2 regions of the Streptomyces sp. NPDC001568 genome follow, and region 1 is predicted to be linked to the other one. Evidence: riboswitches for the same ligand, from Rfam matches in the RefSeq annotation. Region 1 holds a riboswitch; the other holds the start of a gene.
What was found. Region 1 has a riboswitch for guanidine ahead of ACFY0I_RS25610 (multidrug efflux SMR transporter). Riboswitches for the same ligand answer to the same signal wherever they lie in the genome.
Positions count from the first base shown of each region.

Region 1 (7,755 bases):
CGTCGCTCGAGTCGCCGTTGACGTGATCGACCTCCGATGAACGGAGCAGCCCGCACCGGTTGGGTGCGGGCCGCTGCGTCGAAGGGGTGGGGCGGGTCAGATGCCCAGGTCCTTGATGATCTTCGCTACGTGGCCGGTCGCCTTCACGTTGTAGAAGGCGTGCGCGACCTTGCCCTCCTCGTCCACGACCACCGTGGAACGGATGACCCCGGTCACCGTCTTGCCGTACAGCTTCTTCTCGCCGAAGGCGCCGTAGGCCGTCAGGGTCTCCTTCTCCGGGTCCCCGACCAGGGTCACCTTCAGGTTCTCCTGCTCGCGGAACTTGGCGAGCTTCTCCGGCTTGTCGGGGGAGACGCCGATGACGTCGTACCCGGCGGTGGCCAGGGCGTCCAGGTTGTCGGTGAAGTCGCAGGCCTGCTTGGTGCAGCCCGGCGTCAGGGCCGCGGGGTAGAAGTACACGATCACCTTGCGGCCCTTGTGGTCGGCCAGCGAGACCTCGTTGCCGTCCGCGTCGGGCAGGGTGAAGGCGGGGGCGGTGTCGCCCGGCTGGAGTCGCTCGCTCATCTCAACAGTCTCCTCGGGAGGGGATCGGTACGTCATGAGCCTAAGCTGACGGAGCTGACAGACTGTCCACGACGGATCACGCCACAGACGACACAACGACGGAGGCAGCGCGGTGCCGGAAGCCAGGACCCCCGCTCAGATCGAGGCGGACATCGTCCGCCGCCGCGAGCAGCTCGCCGAGACCCTCGACGAGATCGGCGTGCGCATGCACCCGAAGACGATCGTCGGGGACGCGAAGGCGAGGGTCGCCTCGACGGTCGACCAGACCGCCGGACGGGCCTTCGTCGCCGTCAACCGGCTTGTCACCGACGTCAAGGACGGCCTGCGCCACGAGGACGGGGCGCCGCGCATCGAGCGCATCGTGCCCGTGGCGCTGCTCGCCGTCGGTGTGGTCGGGCTCCTCGTGGTGTCGGCGCGCCGCAAGCGGTGAGCACCCACCGGCGGACGGGGCGGAGCGGGGCAGGTAGGTTCGGGGCGTGAGCGAGAACACCACCCACGACAAGCTGCCCATCCGCATGCTGCACGACCGCGTGCTCGTGAAGTCCGACCTGCCCGAGGGCGAGCGCCGCTCCGGCGGCGGGATCCTGATCCCGGCGACGGCGGCCGTGGGCAAGCGGCTCTCCTGGGCCGAGGTGGTCGCCGTCGGACAGAACGTACGGAGCGTGGAGCCGGGCGACCGGGTGCTGTACGACCCGGAGGACCGGGCCGAGGTCGAGGTGCGCGGGGCGACGTACGTCCTGATGCGCGAGCGGGACCTGCACGCGGTGGCCGCCGAGCGGCTGGAGGGGTCGAAGGACTCCACCGGGCTCTACCTCTGATCCGGCATCCCTGATCCGGTATCCCTGATCCGGGATCCGGTGGGCCCGTACCGGGCCTCCGTCGGATCCCGAGTTTCACCCTGTCGGACCCTGGGGCCGGTGGCCGAGGTCACCGGCCCTTCGTGCTGCCCCTTTGCTACGGTGGAGGGGAACCCCCGACGAGACGCGCCGTACCGGGTTGCAGGACGCAAAGACGACGCACCCCCGTTTCCGTCTCGTCCCGGAGGTGCCTGTCATGGCCTGGGTTCTTCTTCTCATCGCCGGTCTGCTCGAAGTCGGCTGGTCGATCGGCATGAAATTCACCGAGGGCTTCACCCGGCTGTGGCCGTCCGTGTTCACCGGTGCCGGGATCGTCGCCAGCATGGTCCTGCTGTCCTACGCCGCCAAGACGCTGCCCATCGGCACCGCGTACGGCGTCTGGGTCGGCATCGGCGCGGCCGGGGCCGCGGTGCTCGGCATGGCGGTGCTCGGGGAACCCGTCACCGCCGCCCGGATCTTCTTCATCTGCCTGCTGCTGGTCGCGGTGGTCGGGCTGAAGGCCACCTCCGGCCACTGAGCCGGACCGGTGTCGTACGGGGCCGGCCGGGCCCGTCCCGTACGGGCCCGGCCGGGTCTCATTCGAGGTAGTCCGCCGGGGGCCGGCGGCCGAAGGCGCCGCCCTGGGTGTCGCCGCCGGTGTTCTGGCCGCCGTTGGTTTGGCCTCCGTCCGTCTGGCCGCCGTCGGTCTGACCTCCGTCGGTTTGGCCCCCGTTGGTTTGGCCGCCGTCCGTCTGGCCGCCGTTGGTTTGGCCCCCGTCGGTCCGGCCTCCGTCGGTCTGTCCGCCCTGCGTCTGACCGCCCTGGTTCCGGCCGCCGTCCGCCCGGCCGCCATCGGTCTGGCCGCCCTGGTTGCGGCCCCCGTCGGTCCGGCCGCCGTCCGTCTGCCCGCCGTCGGTGCGACCGCCGTCCGTCCGGCCGCCCGTCGGCGGGGTGTCCGGGTCCGGGGGGAAGCCGTCCGGCGGCTGCGTGACGTCCGGCTGCTGCGGCCGCGAGGCGCCCCGCTGGAGTTCGAGGTCGAAGTCCACGGGGTCCGAGGCCTCCAGCGCCGTCTTCGTGTAGGCCGCCCAGATCCGCGCCGGATAGCCGCCGCCTCCGATGCGCCGCTCGCCGAGCGCCCCGTAGAGGGACTGGAGGGTGCCCGTGTCCGGGTCCTGGCCCATCATCGACACCACCGTGACCAGGTCGGGGGTGTACGCCGCGAACCAGGCCGAGCGGTCCAGTTCGGCCGTGCCCGTCTTGCCCGCCGCCGGCCGGCCCGCCGCCAGGGCGGCCGTACCGGTGCCGTTGTCGACGACGCTGACCAGCATGGACGTCGTCGTGTCGGCGGCCTCGCGGCTGACGGCCTGCTCCGGGGTGCGGTCGGGGAGCCCGACGGTGTCCCCGTCCTTGGTGATCTTCTCCAGGAAGGTGTACGGGGTGCGCCGGCCGTGGTCGGCGAGGGTCGCGTACGCCTGCGTCATGTCCAGGACGCTCGCCTGCATGGTGCCCAGGGCGATGGCCGGGCCCGCGTCGAAGTTCGGGGTGCTCTTCGGGATGCCCAGGGCGATCGCCGTCTGCTTGACCTTCTCCCCGCCGACGTCCACGGCCATCTGCGCGTACACCGTGTTGACCGACAGGTCGGTCGCCGTGTTGACGGTGATGTTCCCGTACGAGACCTGCCCCTCGTTCTCGGGGGCGAAGCGGATCCGGCCGCCGACCACCGGGCGCTTGTTGTCGCCGTTGTAGACCGTGTTCGGGGTGATGCGCCGGCCGTCCTGGGTGCGGGAGTCGTTCTCCACGGCGGCGGCGAAGACGAACGGCTTGAAGGTGGAGGCCACCTGGTAGTCGTGCCGGGTCGCGTTGTTGACGTACTGCTTCGTGTAGTCGATGCCGCCGTACAGGGCCACGACCTTGCCGGTGGCCGGATCGATGGAGGCCCCGCCCGCCCGCACCAGCCGGTCCGCCGGGCGGGCGGCCGGGTCGAGGTCGTCCACCATCTCGGTCCGCACGGCGTCGACGAACGCCGCCTGACGGCGCTTGTCGATCGTCGTGGTGATCCGGTAGCCGCCCTCCGCGAGGGTCTTGTCGTCGAGGATCCCGCGCTCGGTGATGTAGTCCTTGACGGCCTCCACCAGGTACCCGCGCTGGCCTGACAGGCCGGACGCCGGACGGATCCTGCCGGGCTCGGGGAACCGCGCCGCGGCCCGCTCCGCCGGGTCCATCCACTCCTTCTTCACCATGCCGTCGAGCACGTAGTTCCAGCGGGCGACGGCCCGGTCCCGACTGCGGGGGTGCGCGACGACGTCGAAGGCGCTGGGGGAGTTGAGCAGGGTCGCCAGGTAGGCGCCCTCGGCGGTGGTCAGCCGGTTGACGTCCTTGCCGTAGTAGGCCTGGGCGGCGGCCTGGATCCCGTAGGCGTTGCGGCCGAAGTAGCTGGTGTTCAGGTAGCCCTCCAGGATGTAGTCCTTCGACTTCTCCCGACCGAGCTTGATCGCGATGAAGAACTCCTTGACCTTCCGGTTCACCGTCTGTTCCTGGCCCAGGTAGTAGTTCTTGACGTACTGCTGGGTGATCGTCGAGCCGGACTGCTTGCCCTTCCCGGTGACGGTGTTCCAGGCGGCGCGGACCATCGCTTTGGGATCCACCGCCCGCTCGGAGTGGAAGTCCCGGTCCTCGGCCGCCAGTACGGCCTCCTGGACCGTCAGCGGCACTTGTGAGAGCGGCACGTTGACCCGGTTGACCTCGCCGTCACGGGCCAGCTGCGACCCGTCCGCGTACAGGTACACGTTGGACTGCGCGGTGGCGGCCGCGTTCGCCGGCGGGATGTCCACCAGCAGGTACCCGGCCACCAAGGCGCCGCCCAACAGCAGCCCGATCAGCACGAGGGAGCCCAGCAGCATCCGCCAGGTCGGCAGGGCGCGCCGCCAACCGGTGCGCCGACGACCGCCCTTGCCTGTGGCCCGTCCGCCGGCGCCGGCCTCGCGGGGAGCCCGTTCGACGGCGGGCTCCGTCGGCTTGCCCCCGGGGGTGTCCGGATCGCGAGGCGTCCAGCCCGGTGGTGGTGACTGGTCGCTCATCGCCGGGACTCCTCGGGGCTGTGCGAAATATCCACATCCGTACCTCATGGTGTCTACCCGATGGCCGGTGCATCCGCGCCGGACGGGCATAAATCGGTCGCGTGGCTCGCCCCTCCGCACTAAGCTCGCGCGCTTTGGCCGACGTAGGAACGATGGGGAAAACGGAGGGGATACGGTGCGTCAGAGAGCGCTGCTCTACGGGGCCGTCGCGGCGGGCGGCTTCCGGCGCTACGCGGCCTACGGAACGGCGACGGCCGCGGGGGTGTTCACCAACACCGTGTTCGGATTCATCGTCGCCTACACGTACGTCGCGCTGTGGGACGAACGGCCGGGCCTCGGCGGCTACGACCAGGCGCAGGCCCTCACCTTCGTCTGGGTGAGCCAGTCCGTGCTCGCTGCCGCGGCGCTCATCGGGGGCGGCTTCCAGGAGGAGCTCCAGGAACGGGTCCGCACGGGGGACATCGCCGTCGACCTGTACCGGCCGGCGGACCTCCAACTGTGGTGGCTCGCCTCCGACCTCGGGAGGGCCGCCTTCCAACTGCTGGGGCGCGGGGTGGTGCCGCTCATCGCCGGCGCCCTCGCCTTCCCGCTGGCGCTGCCCGTTGATCCGGTGCGCTGGCTGCTGTTCCTGGTGTCCCTCACGCTCGGGCTGACCGTCAGCTTCGCGGTGCGCTACCTGCTCGGGCTGGCCGCGTTCTGGCTGCTGGACGGCACCGGGATCAACCTGATGGCCACCGTGGTGACCATCTTCTTCTCCGGGATGGTGCTGCCCCTGACGGTGTTCCCCGGCGCGTTCGGGGACGTGGCGCGGGCCCTGCCCTGGGCGGCGATGCTCCAGGTCCCGCTCGACGTCCTGCTCGGCACGCACTCCGGGGCCGGCGGAGCGGCAGGGGCGCTGGGCTTCCAGGCCGGATGGGCGCTGGTCCTGCTGGGCGCGGGCCGGCTGATGCAGGCGGCGGCGACGCGGAAGGTGGTGGTCCAGGGTGGCTGAGGCAACGGGCGTCGTCGAGGACGGTCCCGGCACGGACGCGGGCGCGGGTGGGCCCGTGGGGTTCGACGGGCCGGTCCGCAACCGCGCGTGGGAGGGGCTGCGCGGCTACGGGCTGATCGTCACGATGTGGATCCGCTCGACCATGACGTACCGGACGTCGTTCTTCCTCGCGACCTTCGGGAACGCGACGATCACCCTGCTCGACTTCGCGGGCATCGCCATCATGTTCTCGCACGTGGACGTGCTCGGCGGGTTCACGCTCCCCGAGATCGCCCTGCTCTACGGATCCTGCTCGGCCTCTCTGGGCCTGGCCGACCTGCTCCTCGGCAACACGGACCGGATCGGGTCCCGGATCCGCGACGGCTCGCTCGACACCATGCTGGTGCGGCCGGTCCCGGTGCTCGCGCAGGTCGCGGCCGACCGGTTCGCCCTGCGCCGCCTCGGTCGGATCGTGCAGGGCCTCGGCGTGCTGGCCTGGGGGGTCTCGGCGCTGGACGTGGACTGGACGGTCGGGAAGGTCCTGCTGGTCCCCGTGATGATCCTGGCCGGGGCGGGGATCTTCGGGGCCGTGATGGTGGCCGGGGCCGCCTTCCAGTTCGCCGCCGGGGACGCGGCGGAGGTGCAGAACTCCTTCACGTACGGCGGCTGCACGATGCTCCAGTACCCGCCGACGGTCTTCGCGAAGGACCTGCTGCGCGGGGTCACCTTCATCGTCCCGCTCGCCTTCGTCAACTGGCTGCCCGCCCTGTACGTCCTGGGCCGGCCCGACCCGCTCGGTCTGCCGCAATGGGTGGCGTTCACGAGCCCGCTGGTGGCCTTCCTGGTGTTCCTGCCCGCGTCGCTGGCCTGGCGCGCGGGTGTCCGTTCGTACCGCAGCACGGGGAGTTGAGGGCTGATGGCAGAAGCACTGATCGCTTTGGACGGCGTCGAGAAGGTCTTCGACGTACGCCGCCGGGTGAACTGGGTCAGACGGGAGAAACGGCAGGTCAGGGCCGTTGACGGGATCAGCTTCGAGGTCGCGCGGGGCGAGATGGTCGGCTACATCGGGCCCAACGGCGCCGGCAAGTCCACCACCATCAAGATGCTGACCGGCATCCTCACCCCCAGCGGCGGCCGGCTGCGCGTCGCCGGCATCGACCCCGCGCGGGAGCGGATGCGCCTCGCACACCGGATCGGGGTGGTGTTCGGGCAGCGCACCACGCTGTGGTGGGACCTGCCGCTGAAGGACTCGTACGGGCTGATGCGCCGGATGTACCGGATCCCGGCGGCCCGGTACGCGGAGAACCTGGAGCGGTGCGTCGACCGGCTGGACCTCGGCGAACTGCTCGACGTGCCGGTACGCCAGCTCTCGCTGGGGCAGCGGATGCGCGGCGACATCGCGGCGGCGCTGCTGCACGATCCGGAGGTGCTCTACCTCGACGAGCCGACGATCGGCCTCGACGTGGTCAGCAAGGCGAAGGTGCGGGGCTTCCTGCGGCAGCTCAACGAGGAACTCGGCACCACGGTCCTGCTCACGACCCACGACCTCCAGGACATCGAGCAGCTCTGCGAGCGGGTGATGGTCATCGACCACGGCCGCCTCATGTACGACGGCGCGCTCGGCGGGCTGCACGAGGCGGGGCCCGAAGGGGCGGGCGAGCGGACCCTCGTGGTCGACCTGGAGGCGGAGATCGCGCCGATCGAGGTAGCGGGTGCGCGGGTGGTCAAGGTGGACGGCCCCCGACAGTGGCTGGCCTTCCCCGCACGGGCCTCGGCGGCGCCGCTGGTGGCCGAGGTGGCGGCCCGCTACCCGCTCCTGGACCTGTCGGTGCGGGAGCCCGACATCGAGGACGTGATCGCGCGGATGTACGCGGGTCGGGGTTGAGTCAGGGTCCCGTCTCGGGGTCGATCCCGGGGAGAGGGGCCGGGGCGGGCCATTCAACTGGTGCGGATCTCTGCATAGTGTGGTCCACATGAGTGACGAGCGGCCCGAGAAGTCCTTGCCCGAGAAGGCTCCGGTACCGGAGACGGCGTCGCCGGAACGGCCGTCCCTGGAGAAGGCGTCGCCGGACCGGGCGCCGTTGCCGGAGCTGAGGGCGTCCGACGCCGATCGGGACCGGGTGGTGGAGCGCCTGCGGGACGCCGTCGCCGAGGGCCGGCTCGACATGGAGGAGTTCGAGGAGCGCCTGGAGGCGGTCTACGCCTCCAGGACGTACGCCGAACTCGCCCCCCTGACCCGCGACCTTCCGCAGGTGCCCGGCGAGTCCCCCCTGGGCGTCGCCGCGCCCGCCGCCCCGGCCCGGGGCGG
Region 1 is NZ_JBIAVF010000014.1:116,816-124,570, forward strand. Features, by position in the region: gene bcp (thioredoxin-dependent thiol peroxidase) at 97-564, opposite strand; gene ACFY0I_RS25600 (DUF3618 domain-containing protein) at 677-994, shown strand; gene ACFY0I_RS25605 (co-chaperone GroES) at 1,041-1,382, shown strand; guanidine-III (ykkC-III) riboswitch at 1,507-1,585, shown strand; gene ACFY0I_RS25610 (multidrug efflux SMR transporter) at 1,618-1,938, shown strand; gene ACFY0I_RS25615 (transglycosylase domain-containing protein) at 1,997-4,477, opposite strand; gene ACFY0I_RS25620 (ABC transporter permease) at 4,653-5,468, shown strand; gene ACFY0I_RS25625 (ABC transporter permease) at 5,461-6,357, shown strand; gene ACFY0I_RS25630 (ATP-binding cassette domain-containing protein) at 6,364-7,332, shown strand; gene ACFY0I_RS25635 (DUF1707 domain-containing protein) at 7,421-7,755, shown strand, end outside.

Region 2 (7,755 bases), on a different contig from region 1:
GGTCCCCGCGCATGCCGGCCGGGCCCGGCTGTCGAGCGGGCTTGAACGGCTTGAACGGTACGTACGTCCGGACGAAAGGGACGCCCCATGAGCGAGAAGCAGCAGCACCGCAAGCCGACCCCGCCCTCCGAGGCGCCCGGGGAGAGCGGAGACCGCGCCGCCCGCGAGGAGGCGCAGGACGCGATCGTCGAGGGAACGGGAGACGGCGGGGGCGGCGAGGCCGCTGACGAGGCGAGCCCCAGGAGCGCCGGGCGGACCGAACGGGACGGGTGAATGCCATGAGCGACCAGCAGCAGACGGCGGACGACGTGTACCAGCCGACCGGTGGCAACGAGGAGCAGCAGGACGCGGCGCCGCTGGACCTGCAGAACGCCGTGGGGGAGCGGACGTACGACGACATGCTGGACGAGGGCTACTCCCCGCCGGAGAAGCCGCTGGGCGTGACGAAGTACGGTACGACCGCCGCAGAGCAGCGTGAGGGCGAGTCCTTGGACCAGCGGCTGGCCCAGGAGGTGCCCGAGACGGCCCCTGATCCGGGCGACGGGCTGGGTGACCTGCCCGGGGGCGACGGAGAACTGTGGGACGCCGAGGCCGGCACGGTGCGCGCGGGCCGGCTGACCGCTCCGGACGAGGGCGCGCACCCCAACACCACCAAGGAACTCGTCGCCGAGGACCACGGCATCGACGGCGGCGCGGCCGGCGCGGAAGAGGCCGCGATGCACGTGGTCGAAGTACAACCGGACGAGCGGGACGAGCCGGACGACGGCGCGTACGCGTAGGGATCCGTCCTCACGGCCTTCTGCCCGGGCGGCGCAGGACGCGCATGCTGCGGGCGGTCAGGACGGTCGTCGCCGTCGCCTTGAGCTCCGTCTCGTCCTGTGCGTCGTCCCCGTCGAGGGCGGTGTCGAGGGCCACGCTCCAGGTCTCCCCGTACGTGGCGGGCGGGAGGCGGAAGGCCGTTTCCTCGGCCGAGGCGTTGAACATCAGCAGCAGCGAGTCCGGTGGCTCGGGGGCGGGGTCGCCGTCCGCCGTGAGGCGGTCCCCGCAGAGGTAGACGCCGATGCTGCGGGCGTCGGAGCGGTCCCAGTCCTCCTGCGTCATGCTCATGCCGTCCGGGCGGAGCCAGACGATGTCGGCGACCGGTGCGGCCGCGTCCGTGGGCGCGCCCTGCGGAAAGCGCCGCCGGCGCAGGACGGGTTGGGCGCGGCGCAGGGCCAACGCCCTCCGGGTGAACGCGAGCAGCTCGGTGTGTTCGGATTCGAGTTCCCAATCCACCCAGGAGAGTTCGTTGTCCTGGCAGTAGACGTTGTTGTTGCCGTCCTGCGTGCGGCCCAGCTCGTCGCCGTGGGCGATCATGGGCACACCCAGGGAGAGGCAGAGGGTCGCCATCATGTTGCGCTGTTGCCGGGCCCGTAGGCGGCGGATCTCCTCGTCGTCGCTGGGGCCCTCCGCACCGCAGTTCCAGGAGCGGTTGTCCGCGTCGCCGTCGCGGCCGTCCTCGCCGTTGGCCTCGTTGTGGCGGTCGTTGTAGGAGACCAGGTCGCGCAGGGTGAAACCGTCGTGCGCGGTGATGAAGTTGATGCCAGCGCGGGGGCGCCTGCGGTCGGACTGGTAGAGATCGGCGGAGCCGGCGATTCGGGCGGCGAACTCCGGCAGGGCGGCTTCGTCCCCCCGCCAGAAGGAGCGGACGGCATCGCGGTAGCGCCCGTTCCACTCGCTCCACAGGGCGGGGAAGTTGCCGACCTGGTAGCCGCCCTCCCCGATGTCCCAGGGTTCGGCGATGAGCTTGACCCGGCTGATGACCGGGTCCTGGTGGACGATGTCGAAGAAGGCGGAGAGCTTGTCGACGTCGTGGAACTGGCGGGCCAGGGTGGCCGCGAGGTCGAACCTGAACCCGTCCACGTGCATCTCGGTGACCCAGTACCGCAGCGAGTCCATGATCAGCTGAAGGACGGCGGGATGCCGCATCAGGAGGCTGTTGCCGGTGCCGGTCGTGTCGAAGTAGTGGGCGGGACTGTCGTCGACCAGGCGGTAGTAGGACGGATTGTCGATGCCGCGGAAGGACAGCGTGGGTCCTTGCTCGTTGCCCTCGGCCGTGTGGTTGTAGACCACGTCGAGAATGACCTCGATGCCCGCCCGGTGCAGCTCCTTGACCATGGACTTGAACTCGCGGACCTGGCCCCCGAGGCTTCCGCCGGCCGCGTAGGCGTGGTGCGGGGCGAAGAAGCCGATGGTGTTGTACCCCCAGTAGTTCGACAGGCCCCGGTCCACGAGGAAGCCGTCCTGGGTGAACTGGTGCACCGGCATGAGTTCGAGGGCGGTGACGCCGAGCGCCCGCAGGTGTGCGATGACGGCCGGGTGAGCGACCCCGGAGTACGTGCCCCGCAACTCTTCGGGGACCTCGGGGTGGCGGCGGGTCAGCCCCTTGACGTGGGCTTCGTAGATGACCGAGTCGTGGAACGCGTGCCCCGGTGGACGGTCCCCCTCCCAGTCGAACTCCCCGTCCGTCACGACGCCGAGCGGGACGTGGCCCAGGCTGTCGCGGTCGTCGGGACGGCCCGGGTCCGTGCTGTGGTGCCCGCTGAGCGACGGGTCACCGTCGATCTGGCCGTCGACGGCCCGCGCGTAGGGGTCGAGCAGCAGCTTGGCCGGATTGCACCGCAGGCCCTCGTCCGGGTTCCAGGGCCCGTGGACGCGGTAGCCGTACCGCTGTCCGGGGCCGACATCGGCCACCCGGCCGTGCCACACGCCGCCGTCCACCTCAGGAAGCGCGATCCGCAGCTCGCCGCCGTCCTCGCCGATCAGGCAGAGCTCCACCTTCTGCGCGCAGTCGGAGAAGAGGGCGAAGTTGGTCCCCGAGCCGTCGTGGGTCGCGCCGAGGGGGTACGGACGTCCTGCGGAGATATCCATGAAGGAAGGTAAGCACGGGATACGACCATGTGCCCGGATCCGGTTCGGCCGAACGAGCGCGCCCGGCCCGCCCGGGCGGCCGGCCGGCGACCCGCCGGTGCCCGGGGCACGGGTCGGCCTCAGCCGGTCGGGCGCGCCGCGCCCGACGCGTGGGCGCGGACCAGGGCCAGGTAGTCCGCCGCCAGGCGGTGGCAGTCACCGGGCCAGCGGGCCGAGACGTAGTTGCCGTCCGTGACGGTGAAGCCCCGCCCGGGGCGGGCGGCCGTGTCGCGCAGGGGCAGCGGTGGGCCGGCGCGGAAGTGGCTCGGATCGGCGAGCGCCGCGGTGACCTCCCGCTGCACGGTCGTGCGGTACGTACGGTAGTAGCGGCCCAACCAGAGCCGGGTGAGGTTCCAGCCGGTCAACTCCAGCAAGGACGTCAGGGCCGTCGTCCGCCGACCGTGCAGGACCGAGCGTCCGGTGGCGGGATCCTCGGCCCGGGCGGCCAGCAGCACGCCGTGGCACACGGCGCCCACGGGCAGCCCCTGCGTGAAGACCCGGGCGAACAGCCGCTGGGCGGTGGCGTCCTCCAACAGCGTCCGCATGCCGGTCGCGTGGCCGCCGGGCACGAACAGGCCCGTGATCGTGGCCGGGTCGACGTCGGCGTACGAGGAGGGGGCGAGGAACCAGCGGTCCTCGGTCAGCCTGCGGTAGGCGGCCAGCTCGGTGCGACGGGTCATCAGCCAGGGCGACAGCCAGGAGAAGCCGAGGTCCGTGAGCCGGGGATCGGCGAGCGCGACCTGCCCGCCGGGGGTCGCGAACCGCACCTCGAAGCCGGCGTCCCGCAGCGCGGCCCAGGGCACCGCGGCCTCGGTCGGGTCGTAGTCGCCCGCGGGGAGCAGGAAGAGAATCACGATGTATTCCTCCGGGATGCGGCCGCGGTCGGCGGCAGGACGCGACGGTGATCAGGGCAGTGCGCTTCCCCGGGTTCCGGGGTCGACGATAGGAGCCGATCGCCGCCCCGTCATGCACCGGGGCGGCCACTCCGTTGACCCCCCGGGCCGGCCCGGCACCCCCGACCCGACCCGACCCGACCCGGAGCGGGCGCGCGGCCACGGTGTTGACGGGGGTGGTGCGCCCGCATTGACTGGCGGCCGTGTCCACCACCGAGCCGCCCTCCGTCACCGCGAGCTACGCCCGCGCCGTCCTCAGCGGCTCGGCGCAGGGCGCCGGCGGGCCGACGGCCCGGGCGCTGCCCACGGACCGGCTGGAGTTCGGCGAGATGCGGGCCCTGTGGGACGCGGTGCTCGGCGCCCCGGACGCCGGCCCGCACACCGGGCTCCTCGTGGGCGACCGGATCAGGCCCGAAGACCTGCACATCCTCGGCCACCTCGTCCTGACCTGCGCCGGCCTCGGCGACGCCGCCCTGGCGGCCGAGCGCTACCACCCCCTGGTGAGCCAGGCGGGCACGGTGACCCTGCACCGCCGCGGCGCCGACAGCCGGATCCGCTACCGGCCGACCGTCGAACCGGCGGCCATGCACCCCCAGCAGGTGGAGGCGGTCGTCAGCAGCATGGTGCGGGCGGCCCGCTGGATCGCCGGCGACGACTGGGCGCCGCTGGCCGTGTCGTTCACCCATCCCCGCGTCGGCGCGGCCGAACCGTACGTCCGCGTCCTCGGCTGCCCCGTCGCCTTCGACGCTCCGGAGAACGCGATCACGGTCGGCAACGAGGACCTCGACCGGCGCCGTCCCCTGTACGATCCGGCGCTCGACGCCCTCCACCGGGCCTACGCCGAAAGGCTGCTGGAGCGGCTGACCGCCGAGGTCACCACGGCCGCGCGGGTACGGCGGTGGCTGGAGCACGCCGTGCTCGCGGACGTGGGCCCCGAGGGCCCCGCCGAGGCCCTCAACATCGGCGTCCGAACCCTGCGCAGGGCCCTGCACGCCGAGGGCACGTCGTGGCGCGAACTGCTCGACGCCGCCCGCCGCGACCGGACCGGGCGCCTGCTGGAGACCACGGCCCTGCCGCTCGACCGGATCGCCCCGTTGGTCGGTCTGAGCGGCGCGACGGCCCTGGTCCGGGCCTTCACCCGGTGGGAGGGCATGCCGCCGGGGGCGTACCGCAGTCGGCACCGGCACGCGGCCCCGGGGCCGGGCCGGGCCGCCGGCGGGTGAGGAACGTCACCGCCGGCGCCACCCCGGGGCACGGTCGCCGTTGCTAGATTTTCCGGCGGTCGGACCCACGACCCCGGACGAGATGCGCCGTACCCGGTTACGCACGACGACGCGCGAGGTGCCGCACGAGCGGCGCCGAACGCCGTCCGCACCCGGGCGGCGTCCTCGTCGAGCAGGATGGGCCGACCCGCGATGACCGTGCCACTCACCAGCAGTCTGTACCGGACGACCGCGCATGCCGTCGGGGGCCGCAGCGGCTCCGTCCACACGGATGACCGGCGCCTGGACCTGCGCCTGGCCCCGCCGCGCAAGAAGGTGCCCGGTACGACCAACCCCGAGCAACTGTTCGCGGCCGGTTTCGCCGCCTGCTTCACCTCCGCGCTCGCGGAGGTCGCCGCCGAGTACGGGGCGGACGCCTCCGCCGCGCGGGTGGCCTGCGAGGTGCGGCTCGGCACCACCGACACGCCCGCGGGCTACGGCCTCGCCGTGGCCCTCACCGTCGGCCTGCCGGGGTGGCGGGCGGCGGACCTGCGGCCACTGCTGCACCGGGCCGACGCGGTCTGCCCCTACTCGCAGGCCGTACGCGGCAACGTACCGCTGATGCTGACCGCCCTGGACGACCCCGCCGCCCATGACCGGACCTGAGCCGACGGGCCGGGCCCCGGGCGGCCCCGGCGTTCCGGTGCCCGAGCGCGGAGCCTGGCTCCGGCGCGGCATCAGCCGCGACGGTGGACCCCTGGTCGAGGACCGCGAGGTGGTGTGGCTGCAGGCCGGGCGGTACTACGCCGACAGCCGGGGCTTCGCCGGTACGACCTCCTTCGACGGCTCGCAGGTGCGCTTCCACCACCTCACGGGCGAACCCGGCGAGGACGCCGGCACCTTCCGGTGGGAGGGCGCCAACCTCGTCGAACGGGGCACCAACCCGGACGGCAGCACCTTCCTGGAGGTCTGGACCCCGCTTCCGGACGCCGACGGCGCCACCGGTTCCTGGGCCGGCGCGGACCACCACGTGGTGCGTGTCGGCCGGCACGTGGTGCACGTCGATTCCGCGGCGGAGGGGACGTACCGGAGGCTGTGACCTGCCTTCCGGAGGTGTAGGGCGCCGTGGACAGGGAAGAGGGAACGCGACCGGAAGCACTCGGTCCGATCATCCACCTGCCCCCGTTCGAAAGTGCCCGTCATGGCTGGTTCCGCCCCACTGCCCGCTCAGCACCGACAGCAAGCCGCCCGGCCCCGGCCGGGACGCCGGCTGCTGACCCGGGCGGTGGCCGTGGGGGCCGTCGCCGTGCTGTACACGGCGGCGACGGGCACCGGAGCCCAGGCGATCGTGCGCGGAACGGACTCCTCCGAGCCGTACCCGTTCATGGTGGCGATCCCGATGACCCCGGGGGACGGCGAGGGCTCCATGGACGCCATGTGCGGTGGGGCCCTGATCGCTCCGCAGTGGGTGGTGACGGCCGGGCACTGCGCGCAGGAGGTGATGCCGGCGCACCCCAGCGGCACGGTTCGCGTCGGCAGTGATCACCGCAACGCGGGCGGCACCGTACGCAAGATCGTCGCCAAGGTCGTCCACCCCGGCTTCGACGCCGCCGGCGACAAGCGCTCGAACGACGACATCGCCCTGCTGAAACTGGACCGGCCCGTCCGTCAGCAGCCGGTCCGGATCGCGGGCAGCGCCCCCGAGGTGGGCGCGGACACCCGGGTGATCGGCTTCGGCACCGTGGTGGACGACCCCGAGCCGGGTAGGTGGGTGTTCCCCGACCGGCTCCAGGAGCTGGACACGCGCCGGACCGCCACGTCGGACTGCATGGACATCAACGGCAAGGGCGAGCTCTGCACCAGCAGCAAGGTCCGCGGCGCGATGGCCTGCTCCGGGGATTCGGGCGGTCCGCAGGTCCAGCGGGTGGGCGGGCGCTGGGAGCTGGTCGGCGTGACCTCCGGCGACGGCGACTACGCAGTCGACCCGCACTGCGGGAGCGGTCCCGGGATCTGGACGTCGGTGTCCGCGTACAAGGACTGGATCAACCGGACCATCGCCGCCCACCACTGACGGCGGACGGACGGACGGACGTGCGGGCGCGGGGCCGGCCGGTCGGTCCGGTCGTGTTCGGCCGGTCAGGATCCCGCGGTTCGCGCCGTCTTTCCGGGCGCGACGAGGGTGAACGGCGCCCCGTCGGGGTCGATGAGGACGACCCGCCGGCTCGCGGGTGAGGTCTCGACGGGGGAACCCGCCCTGCCGCCCAGCTGTACGGCGGCCTCCACCGCCGCCTCCAGGTCGCTCACCCGGAAGTGGACGTGCCAGCGGGGACGGACCGCGGGGTCCGGCGCCGCTTCCAGCGCCCCGCCGCGGATGCGGGCGATGGTGTCCCGACCGTGGCGCAGGACGACGTGGTCCTGCTCGTAGGACACGGTGCAGCAGCCGGGCCGCTCGCCGGCCCATTCGAGCACTTCCCCGTAGAAGATCGCGGCGGCGAACGCGTCGCGCGTCCGCAGTTCGAGCCAGGCCGGGGCGCTGCCGCGGCCCACCGACCAGTCGGGGAGTACGTCGCCCTCCCAGAGTCCGAAGACGGCCCCCGCGGGGTCCGCGGCCAGTCCCGCCCGCCCGGTGCCGAAGGCCAGGGGCCCGACGGCCATGGTGGCGCCCCGCTCGCGGATCCGGGAGGCGGCGACGTCGGCGTCCTGGACGGCGA
Region 2 is NZ_JBIAVF010000021.1:81,856-89,610, forward strand. Features, by position in the region: gene ACFY0I_RS32395 (hypothetical protein) at 88-273, shown strand; gene ACFY0I_RS32400 (DUF5709 domain-containing protein) at 279-779, shown strand; gene glgX (glycogen debranching protein GlgX) at 790-2,910, opposite strand; gene ACFY0I_RS32410 (type 1 glutamine amidotransferase domain-containing protein) at 3,030-3,803, opposite strand; gene ACFY0I_RS32415 (AraC family transcriptional regulator ligand-binding domain-containing protein) at 4,046-5,065, shown strand; guanidine-III (ykkC-III) riboswitch at 5,118-5,181, shown strand; gene ACFY0I_RS32420 (Ohr family peroxiredoxin) at 5,258-5,710, shown strand; gene ACFY0I_RS32425 (hypothetical protein) at 5,697-6,143, shown strand; gene ACFY0I_RS32430 (S1 family peptidase) at 6,246-7,115, shown strand; gene ACFY0I_RS32435 (VOC family protein) at 7,181-7,755, opposite strand, start outside.
Region 2: it holds a riboswitch for guanidine, as region 1 does, so the genes downstream of both, ACFY0I_RS32420 (Ohr family peroxiredoxin) here and ACFY0I_RS25610 (multidrug efflux SMR transporter) in region 1, are expected to answer to the same signal.